2 regions of the Paenibacillus sp. FSL L8-0435 genome follow, and region 2 is predicted to be linked to the other one. Evidence: riboswitches for the same ligand, from Rfam matches in the RefSeq annotation. Region 2 holds a riboswitch; the other holds the start of a gene.

Region 1 (8,343 bases), 600 kb from region 2:
TACAACAGATACACTGGGCGATAACAAACAGAGTTCAATTGATATTTTTAAGGAAACATCCATACCCGGGAATTTAAGAATTCAAGGATTAAGTGTATTTCTCAAAGACAAAAAGATCGGAGTTCTGAACCAAAAAGAAAGTATGGGTATCGTCTGGCTAACAGACAGGGTGAACTGGACCAACTTGACCTATAAAGGTGCAAAGGGGGAGGTGAACTCTTTTCTTGTGCGCAAAGCAAAAGTTAAGGTCGTTCCTGTGAAAAAGGGGCTTCATTATGCTGTTCAGGTAGATGCAAAGGTCGACGCTGAACTGGATGAGAGCACATCTGGTGAGGATATAGTTAGAACACACACTATTCATGAATTGCAGCGACAGGCTGAACAAGTCATTCAAGCACAGATATTGGACGGATGGAGAGGGAACCAGAGGCTTCATGTCGATATGTTGGGGATCGCGAACAAAATACATCAAAGACATCCCAAAGAGTGGAAAGTTCTAAAAGACAACTGGTCTAGTGAATTGGCACAGATGGATATTAACATAAACGTAAACGTAACTTTGGAACGAGTAGGTTTGCTTCAAGATTCTTTCAGCAAGTTGCTTGGCGAACAGAAAGACTAACACCAAGGAGAGGTTCAATCATGAAATTGTCTAGGGAGCTTCGCGTATCCGAATTGGCTGTTTGTCTTTCCTTATTTGAAGTTGGCAGTACAACCTTGTTTCTGATAGGTGGAGATGCCAAACAGGATGCATGGTTAGCCATGCTCGCCGGGGCTGCTGGTGGCTTGGTGTTACTACTCCTTCATCTGGCTATTCATCATCAGGAACCTGAATTGGATTTGTTTCTTCTGTGTCGCCGTTATATGGGAAAAGTACTAGGGACAATCGTAAGCCTTTCATTTGTAGCTTATTTCGCCTATGAGGCTTCACGAAATTTACGTGACATCAGTGAAGTCACTGAATTGACCTTACTGAACAGAACGTCGATGTGGATCATCAGCATGATCACCATTATCGTTGTATCCAACACCGTACGATATGGATATCGTGTACTGTTTCTCATGTGTATGATTCTGTTTCCGCTCATGGCGCTGGGCTATGCGTTAATCAGTTTCTTAATTCCAACAACAGGTCTTTTTCACTCGGATCTGGCCTTGCCTGTTATGGAGAATGGGTGGAAGCCGATTTTTCAAGCTGCTTTTCCGGAGATCGTATCCTTTCCATTTGGGCAGGTTGTCTTATTCCTGGTCTTTTATCCCTATGCTCGGAAAGGAAGGAATCTTAACAGAGCGGTGATCATCGCCTATATCCTAACGGCTCTCGCTTTAACATTTATCAATCAACTTATCATTTTTGTCTTGGGTCCTCAGATTGCTGCCTATAGCACACTCCCGCTTTTGGAGACAGTACAGTTAATCGATTTGACTGAAGTGTTTGAACGGATGGATGCCTTGTTCACTTTACTTCTGTTCCTCGGATTGGGTATTAAAATGGCTGCATTTTTCCATGGCGCCGTAATTGGACTCGAAAGAGTAACTGGAGCGAACTATAGGAAATGGGTGTTTCCAGTAGGGCTTGTTCTATATGGGTTGTCTTTTTTATCACCGACATTTACAGAACACATTGAGATAGGGCGAGGATACACATTGAATTATACTTCTCCTGTATTTCAGATTTTTTTACCCGTACTACTATTGGTTGTCATTCTCCTGAGAAAAAAAGGGATGCAGAAAAGCGAAAAAAACTAGCTGGAAATATGAAAGTCATATACTCTGGAATCAAAAAACGACCCAGTCGTAACTGAGTCGCTTTAGGCGTTAAGCATTAGTTGTCATCCAACAATTTTAACGCCATGTCTGATTTCTCCATATCGTGTTTAACTTGCTCTTCTATACTATAGGGATGATACATCTCATTTTTGATCATATAATCTGCGATCTTTTGGTGGGTTTCGATTGCAGTATCCAATTGAGCCTTAAGGACTTTCCGAACTCGGGGGGTTGCAGTTTCGGTAAGAGCTATTGCATAGGTACGTACCGCCGACTTAGCAGAAAGAAGCATATCGGTAGCAATGGCCAAATCATCCATGGGAGCAACGGCTTTAACGAGCATTTCTTTCGTTTTGGTTGTAGTCATAAGAGAACCCTCCTTATTTTAATAGGGACTTTAATTCTTCAATAGCTTTGGAAGAGTTGTCCAAATCTTCTTCAATTAAGGATTTTAGTGTGTCGTCTTTTACGAGTTCCAGCATCGTTACGGCTTTGGTGGCACACGAAGTTTTGAGAGTTAGCAGTTCATGTACTTCGAGTTTCTCATGTAATGCAAGTTCCTTAGTTGCCATCATTAAGCACCTCCAGAATTGATTATTCTATTATGTTGTACCCTGCTATAAATCATATAAACAGAATTAATTCAAAATATTTTAAAAAATAGAAATCAAAACTTTATTTGTCTGTTGATTTCATATCCAGGTCATGGTGAAGTTCCGTGGCAGGAATGACGGGCTCAGGTATCTGTCCCTTTGGAACAGGATTGGAGATATATACATAGTCTCCGGTTCCATCAGGTGCACTTCCTGTAGCCCATAAACCTTCGGCGGATTCAGTTCCCTCGGAGAGATTCCAGAATTCATAGGCCTGCGGCTGAGATTCTTGCTCGGCTTCAGGAGGGAAAGAGGCTGGAACAACGACTCCATTCTTTTCTTCCAGTTCCTGAATAGCGGCCATCCATTGATACTGGTGATAACGATCACGTGCTAACATTTTACGGAAAGTAGCCCGCACACCTTCGTCAGTTGTCATATGGTACAGTCTTGCCACCTGAAGGCGACCCTGACTCTCGGCATGCAAATTGGAGCGCATGTCTGCAAGCAAGTTTCCGCTTGCCACGATATACGAACCATTCCACGGAACACCGTTAGAGTTGGTTGGCAAACCACCAAGACCGCTGACGAGCAGATGTTGTGGGTTGATACCGCCCATAATTGCTGCTGTCACAGGATCCTTAGCGGCTTGTTGTTGTTCCTCAGGAGTAGCGCCATCCAGTAACTGACTGATCAATGAGCAGAGCATCTCGACATGTCCAATTTCTTCGGTGCCAATATCCATGAGCATATCTTTATATTTCTCTTCACCTCGACAATTGAATCCCTGAAAAAGGTACTGCATCATGACGGTCATTTCACCAAATTGTCCTCCCAACACTTCTTGAACCTGACGTGCAAGCATGGGATCGGGACGATCTACTTTGACTTCAAATTGCAACTCTTTCTGATGTCGAAACATGTGAATCCCTCCAATAAAGATGTCTTAAAATTCTGATGATTTCAAAATTTTATTAACCTGTCTATTGGAAATTAAACAGTAAAATAAAAAAAGACAAAGCAGGAGAATGGGGGGCTTCTCCTGCTTTGTCTTTTTAATTCACTACAACATTTTGTTAGACGTCTTCCAATAAACTCTATTCTGAATCCGGTCTTTTGACTTGAAGCGGTGGAGGGATGAGCCAGCCTTTTTCTTTGTTCATTTGAAGAATTCGGAGGCCTAGAGCTGTTTTGGTTGCATGATATTTAGCAAATAACGCGCCAATATCTTCTCTGATCGATTGCCCAATCGTTTGGCTTGCAGCAACCAGACCCATGGCTGTATCGGCTGTTACTTTTGCAGCAATCTCAGGATCTGTGAATCTTGCGCCAGCCGGGATATCCTCAAACTCAACATGTGGTCTTGCCGGCAGTGTTGGTGCAGGGGCAATACCATTTTCAGTCAATAGTGTATCACATTCTTTAATTTCGAGTTTGGCTTGGTCCAGCAGGTCTTCCAAGATTTTCTTCAAATCTTTATCTCCTGCATGACTCATATAAGCTTGGTAGCAAGACACAGCGCCTTTGGCTATTGTGGAACATTGCCATACACTAAAGATTTCACCATAATGCATCGGCTCGTTCTTGGGGTTGCCACTTAGAATACCCATGATTTGATTTCCCTCCAGTATGTTAATTTACCACCAACTTATGATCGCCTGTATTCTATAAAATTATGCACTGAACGGGGAATCGAGGATGCTATCTAAATTAACAACATATTTATTATGTAAACTAAACGAATCTAAACGAATTTATCTTGTTATTCAAAAAGGAAAAACCAGCAGAACAGCTGCTGGTGGGAGTGCAACATATATTTTTAGACTGGAAAAAGTGGGTTACCACTCATCCCGATCCATAGATTTGACTTTTCAAGCTGTCCAGCCAGATGTAATAACCAATCTTCACGTCCCTTGGTTGCCATCACCTGAACACCCATTGGCAAACCTTCTGGTGTCATATGAAGAGGCACACTAATCGCAGGTTGGCCTGTCAGATTCGCAAGCTGGGTGAACGGTGTATACGTAAGACTTGGCTCAAACATTTCATAGATGAGTTGTTGCTGCTGGGTCTTGTCCAATTCACTGATCCGCATCAGGTTACGGATCTGTTCGTCATGAGGTGTTAGTTCACCAATCTTAGGCGCAGGAAAAGCATTAACAGGTGTGACGTAGAAGTCATAACGCTCAAACAAGGTAGACATCTGAGCTGCAGCTACATCCCATTCTGCTAAGCTATGTACAAATTCCGCAGCGGATACCTTTTTGCCAGCTTCAGCCAGAACCCAGGATTCAATCTCCATATCATCGGAGGTCAGAGCCCGGCCCATGGATCGTTCCATGGAAGAGATCATCGCGGCCATCTCACCACTGTTCATCATGTAATAGTTCTCCATCAGCCTGACTCCATTGACTGGACTCAGCTTTTCTTCAACATGATGACCTTGATCTTCCAACCAGCGAACGAGCTTGTATACAGACTCTTTGGCTTCTGCGCTGACAGGTGTTCCCACGGGCGAATCCGTTGTGTATGCAATTTTCAGTTTGCGTTGATGTGGATAGCTCATATCTGCCAAGTAACTGCCTGGAAAGAGTGGAGCATGGAACGCAGCTTCGGGCTGAATAACTTGTAACGTATCAAGCAATGCAGCACTGTCCCGTACCGAGCGAGAGAGGGCAAAATCAATCGATGCGCCTTGCCATTGACGACCAACTCCCGGTCCTACAGGTGTGCGCCCGCGGGTTGGCTTTAATCCAAACAATCCGCTAAAGGAAGCCGGGATACGAATCGAACCTCCTCCGTCACTGGCTCCGGCAAGAGGAACAATACCTGAAGCTACAGCGGCAGCGGCACCACCACTTGAACCACCTGGGGAGTGATTAATATTCCATGGATTGCGAGTTGGACCATGAAGACGGGGTTCGGTAATATTTTTCAAACCAAATTCAGGTGTATTGGTGTGTCCTATGAAGATAAAGCCTGCATCACGGAGTCGAGTGACAAAATTGGAATTGCGTAATGCACGATGCTCGCTGAATAAACGGGAGCCTGAAGTCAGAAATTCACCTTCCAAGGATTGAGAAATATCTTTCAGGAGCAGGGGCACACCGGCAAAAGGTTGTTCGCCGGGGCGAACCAAACCGGCTTCCTCCCGTGCGCGATTTTCATATGTACGAATAACCGCATTAAGTTGCGGATTCACTTCTTCAAGGCGTGCAAACGCCGCTTCCAGCATTTCAACCGGGGATACTTCCCGGGATCGGATCAGTTCAGCCAAACCTACGGCGTCGTAGGAGGTATATGAGAATGAAGACATTAATGATCGTTCCTCTCTGAATATAATTCATCTGTTTATTCCATATGTCATCGTACCACCGGATTGGACAAAAGACAAAACATAGAAGAGACTTAGCGCGATGATATGGATATTCGTTATGAGGTTGGAGGGGAACGAGGAGAGGATTTGCGATATAGAAATAAAGCACAGGGTTAATAGCTCATATTGCTAATTGAGAAAATGATCGAGTAATGGAAATGAAAAAACCACTGCTCATCTAATTTGATGTGCAATGGTTTTATTTTATATTTGACTATTTGTTTATATGTGAACCTCAGATATATCCACTTACTCTGTACGCAGCTTCGGTGCAGCATCAGCCGCAGTTGATGATCTTTCCTGCTGTCTGGAAATGGCGAAGAGGGCCACCCAGATCAGGATAAAACCAAGCAGCTGCTCCCATGTAATCAGTGTACGGAAAGCAATCCAGTTCACCAACACACCCGCCATCGGGAAGCTAAGTTCTGCGAGTGTTGCAACAGATGCTTTGGTTGACGACAGACCTTTGTAATACAACAGAAGACTGAGCAAACCTGGTAACAATGCCTGACCAAGAATGTTGAGGATGACAGCAGCCTGTTCACCCGTTCCGGACGGAAACGTCCATGCCGCACCTTCATTCCACGTCATAAAGATCAGGAGCGGGAGAGCAACGACAAAGCGAAGGGAGGTGACCGTTTCATAACGCGCCTGCCCCAGCATCAATCGGCCCATTACGGTTGAACCTCCCCATAAGGCAGCAGCCCCAAGGGATAACAAGCTTCCAGCATGAATCCAGTTGTCCCAGTTACCTAATGGCAATGTGAAGCCAAATGTAAGCAGGTACGTTCCTGCTAATGCTATGAAGAACAATCCACCGAAGCGACGTGGCAAGGTTTCTTTTAATAACAGTTTAGCCAGCACGATAGCGAAGAGGGGTTGCATTTTTTGCAATAAAAGCACCGTATTTGGATCGTTATGTGTTAGTGCCATGGTGAACAATACCGTTGCGAGTGCTGATCCTCCCCATGAGATAAAAATCACGGCAATCCAGTGGCGAGCACGCAGGTTTTTCAGGTCAGACCGGAATTTCCACAGCACGGGAATGGCAATAAGACTGACGATGATATGTTCCACCAGTACAATCTGCGTGGATGTCATCGTATTTAGCAAAATAATGCGGAAGAGTGGGTCGACACCCCATAAGGCGGCGCCGAGAACTACAAGCCAGAATCCGGTATTACTTCGTTCCTTGCGGTAAACAGGTGATGCTGCTGATGTCTTTTCCATATTCAGGACTCCTTCGTCAGAACACGGAATCTTCAGTTGGCAAAATCGACAAAAGCCCCCGTTTTGGTATATACCAAATAAACGGGGGCTCATCCAAGGACATGCGTCAGGAAAGAGGCCTTCCCGTGAACGGCATGTCAATGTGTTGATCTTCTCTCATCCGGACTGTACCGTCGGCCTTGGATTCACACCAAGTCAGTCGCTAATGTCCTTCGTTAAGAACAAATAGCGAGTCGCGGGCTGGTTCCGAAGAACATCACCGCCGGTTGGGAATTGCACCCTACCCCGAAGATCCTATTCAATTATATAGTGTGTTGAACAAGCTGTAACATTAATAAGTTCATCTTATTCCTGTAAGCGCTAGCAGTTCAAGCGTTTTTTTTAGAAAACGATTTTCCAGCTGCCTTGCTGTCTGCGAAGGAGTACGATCTGACCAGCGTGATACGCATCATGGAGTACCCAGCGAGCTAGTTCGTGTGCCCATTTCTCTTCGGAATCCATATATGCGGCTTCAAGATCTGACTCTTGTAGTGCAGCCAATTGATCTCGCAACTGTTGGGCTAATCGAGTTGTACCCTGTAGCAGTGTATTCCATCCGGCTGCGTCCGTTGGATCTCCAGGATTCCCAAATGTGTATTCATTGGAGTCAACAGCAGGAAGGGTAGGCTCCTTACCTTGCATGCGACATAATAAGCGATGGTTGTAATAATACATATGGTTAACCAACTGCCAGATGCTTAATCCTCCTGAGGGTGGAATCCAGGCTGCTTGTTCTGCTGTAAGACCCTCCAAGGATTTCGACAAAGGTACAATCCAATTACATTGATCCCAAGTATCATCCTTTTGAATACGTAACACATCTAGTGCTGTTGTTTTTGTCATTGCCTTTTCCTCCTTGCGTATAATTGTGATATGTGATGTAACTAGCTAAAACTGATTAATGAGGTTACACTTAATATAACACATCAAAGATGAGTTGTAACCTTCTTTATAAAATTAGATGGTTACACTAAACGGAGGTATATATATGGACAGGTTATGGACCGATTTTGTAAACAGCGATTATCACGACTGGCGTGGGGGAGATCGATCGGAGGACAGGCTTGGGAAGGCGAGCTGGCAGCAAGACTTTCTGGCTCGATGGCAACTTAACGCTTCTGTCCCTGCATCTCCAGAAGATGAGTTGTCCATGAGAAATTTCAGGAACGAATTGATGGCTCTGGGAGCCCGCTTGTCTTCTGGAGCATCATTAACGGATATAGAAAAACAATGGTTAAATGGCATTATGGAAGCAGGGTATGTGAGAAGAACATTGACTACAATTGATCAGGAACTGAAACTCCAACTGTTAGCTGTAGAAGCACATTGGCATCA
Region 2 (8,343 bases):
GTAAGATCTGCGGATTAAGTGTAGATCAAGCAATCGACACGACGCTGCAATGGTATTGGAGGATGACCAATGGAACCCCGTTGGACGGTGATCCTTTTGGAAGCGTGTTGGCACTTCGAGAACTGGCTACCGCGAAGGAGATTCCAATACCCAATGAATACGACCGCTGGACATTCCGTGCGGTGTTAACGGTGCTGCGCGAGTTACCTCCCAAAACACGTTACAGCAAGGCAGCAGTAGCGCTCAAGAAGGAACGTCTTTTGCCTACACAGAAGGAATATGTCTACCGTGATTTGCTTGAGACGTTAGCTCTGATTGGCATACTGGATACGCCGGAGCATCCTGGTATGATCACGGAATTTACCTCTTATATGCAACGTGACGCACGCCCCAATGTGCGGGTTGAAGTGCAGGCCCCTCTGGCGTGGTGGGATTCATCTGTCGGAATTAATGAGAACAACCTGAACAAGATATTTCATGAGTTTGATCTCAATAATATATCTCTTGCGGATAAGCCTGATGAGAGTCCAGCTGTAAAGGACACGATCTTAGGTGCATTGGAGAAGAAGAGAAGTGTTCGCGGAAAAGTGCCAAAGGCATCTCCTGATGCAGGTACCGGGGAGGTACAGTCTGGCGATGTGTATGCTGTTCGGGTCCGGGAAGGTGTATGGGTGACAGTATATTGTCATGAAGTCAGAGACAAACGCGTCATCGTCGAATATCTGGATGGTGTCTTTCCAGAGATGCCGGGAAAAGCAGATTTGCATGGGACGTTTCGACCGAGAGCGAATGGACGCTGGAAATGCTCGGCTATTGGGATTGATTCCACAAGTTGGGTCAGAAGGGTCGCACGAGAGTTCTCGCTTCCGACTTCGCCCCTGCAAGAACCTGACCGCATTCCATTTCATAATGCCAAAGAATTAAAGCATATGGCGAGCTGGTGTTTTCCTGATATGTAGAATGATACGATGGATGTGAGAATGTGCCTCCAAGCAAAAACCGTACCTCCTGAGAGGAAGCGGTTTTTGTTGTTTCTTAGCTTATTAAAAGTTAGTATGTGACAAAAAGGAACAAAAAACAATTGATTTTTTGGCATTAAAGTGCTAACATCCAAGTAATAACGAAAGCAATCCTTCAGGGCAGGGTGCAATTCCCTACCGGCGGTGATGCAGGAAGTGTAAGGACCTATTTGTCCAGCACTTGATGCAAAGTCCGTGACCTGTCTGCCATTGGCAGATGGCTGATCTGGTGTAATTCCAGAACCGACAGTATAGTCTGGATGGGAGAAGGAGAGGTGCAGACCTAACAGGTTTGCATTCAGCAGGAGTATTGCTGCACGGTCACGATGTGTGATGTCTTGCACTGTGCAGGGAGATCCGGTTACGCCGGACAGTTCCATACATATGCCGCACTTTAAAAGCTCTTTCCTGTAATTGATGTTCATTAAGGTATGTGTCTATTTTCACTTGCCCGAAATGAAGTTTTGGGCAAAGTGTTGGCGTGCTGTATCCATTTAACTCCTGCTGTTGACATTTGTCTCTCATCATCCCCATCGAACTGATTGTTCGACGGGGATTTTTTAATAAACAAGACTTTAAACCGCGGGGTGAACGGATTTGGAAATGATCAATGATGAATTTTATATGGCACTGGCATTGGATATGGCGGAACGAGCACAGGGACAGACGGGGATCAATCCGGTCGTTGGATGTGTAGTTGTGAAAGAAGGTCGTATTGTAGGCCTGGGGAGCCATCTGAAACGTGGAACCGGTCATGCAGAGGTGCATGCACTTAACATGGCAGGCAGTGATGCAGAAGGAAGTACGGTATACGTTACACTTGAGCCTTGTAGTCATTATGGCAAGACGCCACCTTGTAGTGAACGCCTGATTCATGAAAAGGTGAAACGTGTTGTGGTATGTTGTGAAGATCCAAATCCGCAAGTATCCGGCAGAGGCATAAGCATGCTTCGTCAACAAGGCATTGAAGTTGAAGTTGGCGTACTGCGTGAGCGTGGAAGACGCATGAATGAAAAATTCATTAAATTTATTACAACGGGTCTACCTTTTGTGACACTGAAGACAGCTACAACTTTGGATGGGAAAATTGCTACTCGCAGCGGAGACAGCAAGTGGATCTCGAACGAGCCTGCTCGTGAGATTGTGCATGCCCTTCGTCATCGTCACCAGGGAATTATGGTTGGCGTGGACACAGTGATTGCCGATAATCCGGAACTTACAACCCGTTTGCAAGTCGAAGGCATTAGTCCGGTGCGCATTGTGGTGGATTCAAAGTTACGTCTTCCAGTAGGTGCCAAAATGGTTAAGGATGGTCTTGCTCCAACATGGGTGCTAACAACAGACGAAGCCAGTCCTGAAGCTGCTGAACGTTTGGAAGCCTACGGCGTCGAAATTATACGCTGTGGTCCTGGACCACGTGTGGATCTGTTAAACGGACTTAGCAAGTTGGGTGAGCGTGACATTGGTTCAATTTTGCTTGAAGGTGGAGGTACCTTGAATGGAGCCATGCTGGAGGCAAGGTTGGTCGATCGACTGCTGATGTTTATCGCTCCGAAGATTGTAGGCGGTTATGATACACCTGGAAGCTTCCGCTTCGAAGGTGTGGAACGTATGAATCAGGCGATTCAATTGAATCAGTTGGAGATCGAACAAGTTGGAGATAATATCAGCATTGGTGGTATTCCGGTGTGGCCTGAATAAATAAATGGATTTGAAAGTAGAAAGTTAGGTTTTTTATAACTTGAAAAAGGGAGGCGGCAGCATGTTTACCGGTTTGGTGGAAGAAGTCGGTCAGATCCGGCGTATTGGTCGGAAAGGCGAAGCGATGGTCCTGAATATCGGAGCTTCCGCCATCATGGACGATCTGAAGATTGGTGATAGTGTAGCAGTGAACGGCGTGTGCTTAACTGCGACAACGCTCGAAGGTGGAGGTTTTAGCGCCGATGTAATGCCTGAAACCTATCGCCATACCAATCTCAGTCAGCTGCAATCAGGCAGTAAAGTTAATCTGGAGCGGGCCATGCAATCAGGCGGTCGTTTTGGCGGACATATCGTACAGGGCCATGTCGATGGTACTGGAGTGATTGGCAGTATAACACGTGATCAGAATGCAATTGTGTTTGAGATCAAGCCTGATGATCACCAGTTGTTCAAATATTTGATCCCCAAAGGATCGGTTACACTGGATGGCATTAGCTTGACCGTTGTCCATACATCGGATACCGCATTCACGGTTTCCATTATCCCGCATACCATTGGTGAAACTGTACTAAATGTGAAAAAGACAGGGGATACCATTAATATCGAATGCGATATTTTGGGCAAATATGTGGATCATCTGCTCCAGTATGGCAGAGGACATCGGGAGACGGAGGCTGGCAAGCCGCGCAGTATCAGTGAAGATTTTCTCTCCAATCACGGATTTGTATAAATAGAGAACAGAAATTAACTGGAGGTGGACCAATGTCAGAACAATCCATTCTGGACACAATAGAAGAAGCCATATATGATCTCATGCGTGGTAAACCCGTCATTGTTGTGGATGATGAAGATCGGGAGAATGAAGGCGATTTTATCGCTTTGGCCGAAAAGGCGACACCTGAAGTCATTAATTTCATGATTACTGAAGGTAGAGGTCTGGTCTGTGTTCCGATTACACAACAACGTGCGGACGAACTTAACCTGAAACCAATGGTTCAACAAAATACGGATTTCCATGGAACAGCTTTCACCGTTTCTGTGGACCACAAAGATACGACAACAGGTATCTCGGCACATGAACGCTCTATTACTGTGAAAGGTCTGATTGATCCTGAGGCGAAAGCCGGGGACTTCCGTAAGCCTGGTCACATGTTCCCGTTGATTGCAAAAGACGGCGGTGTACTCCGGCGTGCCGGACATACGGAAGCTGCAGTAGATCTTGCTATCATGTGTGGTTCCTACCCTGCTGGCGTTATCTGTGAAGTGATTAAGGAAGATGGCACGATGGCCAGACTTCCGGATCTGCAGGAGATTGCCCGCAAACATGATCTGAAGCTGATCAGTATTCAGGACATGATTCGTTACCGTAACGAAAAAGAACAGCTGGTTCAACGTGAAGTGGCTGTGCGTATGCCAACTGACTTTGGTGAGTTTCAAGCGGTGGCTTATACAAATGCTGTGGACAATAAGGAACACGTGGCTTTGGTCAAAGGAGAAATTGATGGTTCGAAACCTGTGCTTGTACGTGTGCACTCTGAATGTTTGACAGGTGATGTATTCCATTCGCATCGTTGTGACTGTGGTCCGCAGTTTGATGCGGCACTCAAACAGATTCACGAGGAAGGCAATGGCGTACTGTTATATATGAGACAGGAAGGTCGGGGGATTGGGCTGATCAACAAACTCAAAGCCTATAAGCTGCAAGAGGAAGGTATGGATACTGTTGACGCAAACCTGAGTTTGGGTTTTGCTGCTGACTTGCGTGATTACGGAATTGGCGCTCAAATTCTGAAAGACCTTGGGGTTCGTCAGATCAGACTGCTAACTAACAACCCTCGTAAAATTAAAGGTCTTGAAGGATATGGACTTGAAGTCGTAGAGCGTGTCGCGATCCAGATGGAGGAGAACGAGGACAATACGGTGTATCTTCATACCAAGCAAGCCAAGTTGGGGCATATGCTCAAGTTTGATGATATCGAGCAGAACGAAGAGTAAATATATTTTAGTTGAATAACGTTCACTATGTAATTTATGGAAGAGATTAATTAGGGATTTCCGTTACTTACATTACATTATACCGTTAGGGAGATGACTTGAATGGCACAATTTTTTGAAGGACATTTAGTATCAGAAGGATTAAGATATGGAGTTGTTGTTGGACGTTTCAATGAATTCATCACGAGCAAATTGCTTAGCGCAGCGCTCGATGCATTCAAACGTCACGGCGTGAAGGATGAGGAAGTGGATGTAGCCTGGGTTCCTGGTGCGTTCGAAATCCCTTTAATAGCGCAGAAAATGGCGGAGAGCGGCAAGTATGATGCAGTAATTACCTTGGGAACTGTCATTCGTGGGTCCACTACGCATTACGATTATGTGTGCAACGAGATGGCTAAAGGGGTAGCGGCAATCAACCTGAAAACAGGCGTGCCTACAATCTTTGGACTGGTTACAACAGAAAATATTGAACAAGCGATTGAACGTGCCGGAACCAAGGCGGGTAACAAAGGTTGGGATGCGGCTACGGCGGCAATCGAGATGGCAAACTTGACGAAACAGCTAAAATAGTGCTTATTTAATAGTAGTGCCCTGCTTTGCGCAGACGAACACGGGAAACCGGATTCGGACGGCTTAGCAGGGTTTTGTATTTTTGTGGCGGGAGGATTCGTCTAGTGACGGTAGTTACATACAAACTGGAGACTTTTGAAGGGCCTTTGGATCTGCTGCTTCATCTGATTGATAAGGCTGAAATTCATATCCAGGATATTCCCATCAGCGATATTACCGATCAATACATGGCGTACCTGCATTCGATGCAGGAACTGGAACTGGATATTACGAGTGAATTTCTGGTCATGGCAGCAACATTGCTGTCGATCAAGAGCAAACTTTTATTGCCCAAACCACCGGTCATTGAGGATTTCGAGGATTATGATTATATGGAAGAAGAAGATTATGATCCACGTGCAGAGCTGATTGCACGTCTGATAGAATATCGCAAGTACAAGGGAATTGCACGTCATCTTCATGAACGGGAGTGGGAACGCAGCCTTATATTTTCCAAAGAGCCCGAGGATTTGCGCCCCTATATGCCCGTAGAAGCCCAATCGAACCCGGTTGAGGGTTTACACACCTCTGATCTGATTGCAGCATTCCAGAAGGCGCTACGCAAGGCTGAGAAGCGTACAACTGTAACCCGAATCAAACGGGATGAGATTTCGGTTAAGGACCGGATACGGGATGTCATCGGCGCTTTGGAAAGTATGGGGCCGGGAGGCAGACTGTTATTCTCCAAGTTGATGGATGAGCATATCTATCGCCATGAGATTGTTGTCACTTTTCTGGCGGTGCTGGAACTGATGAAGATGAAGCAGATTGTCTGTTATCAGGAACGGATGTTTGAGGATATCGTTATGGAGTGGAGAGGGGAAACAAAGAATCATGGATTTTCCGAAATTGAAATCGATTATTGAAGGCCTGCTGTTTTTGTCCGGAGAAGAAGGTCTGAGTATCAAACAAATCGCCGAGATCGTCGACCAGCGAGTGGAGCTTGTAACGGACTCGATTGAGGAGATGATTCATGAATTTTCACAGCAGGGAAGAGGTGTACAGATTCTCAAGATCGCTGGTGTAGTTCAGTTGGGCACCTTGCCTGAGCATGCTGTGTATTTTGAGAAACTGGCGTACTCTCCAGCACGAACATCCTTATCCCAAGCGGCTCTGGAGACGCTGGCTATTGTAGCGTACCGGCAGCCCATTACACGGGTAGAGATTGAGGAAATCCGCGGTGTAAAATCGGAGCGGGCCATTCATACACTTGTGAATAAGGATCTGATTATTGAAGTGGGACGAGCCGAGGCGATCGGACGACCAATTCTGTACGGAACGACCAAGTCATTCCTAGATTATTTCGGATTGGCTTCAATTAAAGACCTACCGGAACCAGGCTTGTTCGAAGATTCGGAGAACCTGGAGGAAGAGACACAACTGTTATTCAACAAATTGGATTTGCAACAACTGGAACCGGAAAGTGCTGATCTGGCGGATGATCTAAGTCATATCGACAGCGAAGATGATAGTACGGATTCTTCACTCTAATTTGCAAGCTCATACTAACCGGCACCCATCAGTGGAGTCGGTTTTTTTGTGTATTATTTTTAGATGAATTGAACTAAACATTGTACACAGAACGGAGAGGACAGAAATAATCTGAAGAAACGGAGTGTTCGCCTTTATCCCCGGATTTACCCTTTAGAGAAGGGAATCAAAAAAATCTGGGATAACAGCGATCGGAAGGTTATTCTGTCATCGGAGTGACCAGTGTAACTAATCTTTAGACCAATTTGTGTATATAAAAGGTTACGGACCGGTTCCAAACAAATATGAAATGGGATTTTTAGGTCAGACGTGAATTTTTTCCTATTCAAAGTGCCATACTAGACGAGAAAAGAATTGAGGGCTTGGAGGTAAGGCCTGTGTGGATTTGGCTTGGAGGAATCGGTTTGTTGTTCGCATTGCTGATTGCCGCAGTCCTCATCTCAAATGTTCATGTACATTTTACATTCAGTAAACATAAAAGTGATGATTACGCCAATATTAATGTTCGTCTTCTCTATGGAATTGTGCGCATTAACTATGAGATCCCGAGTATTGTTTTTCGCAATATGAAGGAAGGTTTTCTGGTCAAGACCGAACAATCCATGAATCATTCGAGAGGGGAGGTCCAGGGAAGCGAGAGGGTCAACAAACGCAAAGTCAAGAAGTGGGCTAAAGATGTGAAAATCATGCTTAGGGCAACGGACTCGCTCAAGCTGTGGCTTAAGCAAACACTCACACGCGTACATATGACTCAACTGTCCTGGGCTACCCACATCGGGGTTGGTGATGCAGCGTATACGGCTGTCCTTACGGGTTGGGTATGGGGAATCAAGTCCATTATCATTGGTTTTCTGACCTATCAGGTTAAGTTTGAAAAGACGCCAATGCTTGAAGTTATACCGGTATGGTCAGATGAGATGGAGTTCCGGACGGAACTTGAATTCCGATTGAAGATCCGGATTACAGCCATTATGGTTGCAGGAATAAGGTTATTAACCCGAGTGTTACAAGTCGAGGGCGGATGGCGGATGTGGTTCAATCTACTGCGGGAGCAGCGTCGTAAACACAAGGAGAAACAAAAGCTCGAAGGGGCAAAACCGTAACTCTTTGAAGACAGCAATGTGTTATTCGTTCATGTTTTCTCAATTTGGACTGGCAGTTTCTGATGGGTACAGTGATGTGTAGAACACTCGTTACACATTTTAGCCCAGATGAGACTGAGAAATCGCAGGATATGGATAAAATGCATTTGTTACATAAGTCCCCTGGAGTTTGGGGATCATATGGTTAGATCAAACCTAGCTTACATTGAAACTGGAGGGAATTCAGATGTCAGATCATCCAATTCAAGGCTTAATGGAAACTGCAATGGAAAATATCAAGGCCATGGTGGATGTCAATACTATCGTTGGCGATGCAGTTGAAACACCTGACGGTACAGTCATTCTGCCGATCAGTAAAGTGGGTTTCGGATTTGCAGCAGGTGGTAGCGATTTTCGCGTGAATGATGAAAAGAACAAGGAGACAG

The links. Region 2 has a riboswitch for FMN ahead of ribD (bifunctional diaminohydroxyphosphoribosylaminopyrimidine deaminase/5-amino-6-(5-phosphoribosylamino)uracil reductase RibD). Riboswitches for the same ligand answer to the same signal wherever they lie in the genome.
Region 1: it holds a riboswitch for FMN, as region 2 does, so the genes downstream of both, NST33_RS17065 (DMT family transporter) here and ribD (bifunctional diaminohydroxyphosphoribosylaminopyrimidine deaminase/5-amino-6-(5-phosphoribosylamino)uracil reductase RibD) in region 2, are expected to answer to the same signal.

The regions. Positions count from the first base shown of each region.
Region 1 covers NZ_CP150185.1:3,945,102-3,953,444, reverse strand. Annotated here, with positions in the region: gene NST33_RS17100 (Ger(x)C family spore germination protein) at 1-622, shown strand, start outside; gene NST33_RS17095 (endospore germination permease) at 643-1,749, shown strand; gene NST33_RS17090 (spore coat protein) at 1,826-2,137, opposite strand; gene NST33_RS17085 (spore coat protein) at 2,151-2,345, opposite strand; gene NST33_RS17080 (manganese catalase family protein) at 2,446-3,285, opposite strand; gene NST33_RS17075 (DUF3231 family protein) at 3,461-3,973, opposite strand; gene NST33_RS17070 (amidase) at 4,183-5,679, opposite strand; gene NST33_RS17065 (DMT family transporter) at 5,989-6,969, opposite strand; FMN riboswitch at 7,114-7,266, opposite strand; gene NST33_RS17060 (DinB family protein) at 7,351-7,851, opposite strand; gene NST33_RS17055 (CGNR zinc finger domain-containing protein) at 7,997-8,343, shown strand, end outside.
Region 2 covers NZ_CP150185.1:4,541,297-4,549,639, reverse strand. Annotated here, with positions in the region: gene NST33_RS20205 (hypothetical protein) at 1-959, shown strand, start outside; FMN riboswitch at 1,127-1,295, shown strand; gene ribD (bifunctional diaminohydroxyphosphoribosylaminopyrimidine deaminase/5-amino-6-(5-phosphoribosylamino)uracil reductase RibD) at 1,617-2,720, shown strand; gene ribE (riboflavin synthase) at 2,782-3,450, shown strand; gene NST33_RS20190 (bifunctional 3,4-dihydroxy-2-butanone-4-phosphate synthase/GTP cyclohydrolase II) at 3,483-4,715, shown strand; gene ribE (6,7-dimethyl-8-ribityllumazine synthase) at 4,818-5,285, shown strand; gene NST33_RS20180 (segregation/condensation protein A) at 5,390-6,190, shown strand; gene scpB (SMC-Scp complex subunit ScpB) at 6,159-6,815, shown strand; gene NST33_RS20170 (DUF2953 domain-containing protein) at 7,193-7,918, shown strand; gene ytfJ (GerW family sporulation protein) at 8,145-8,343, shown strand, end outside.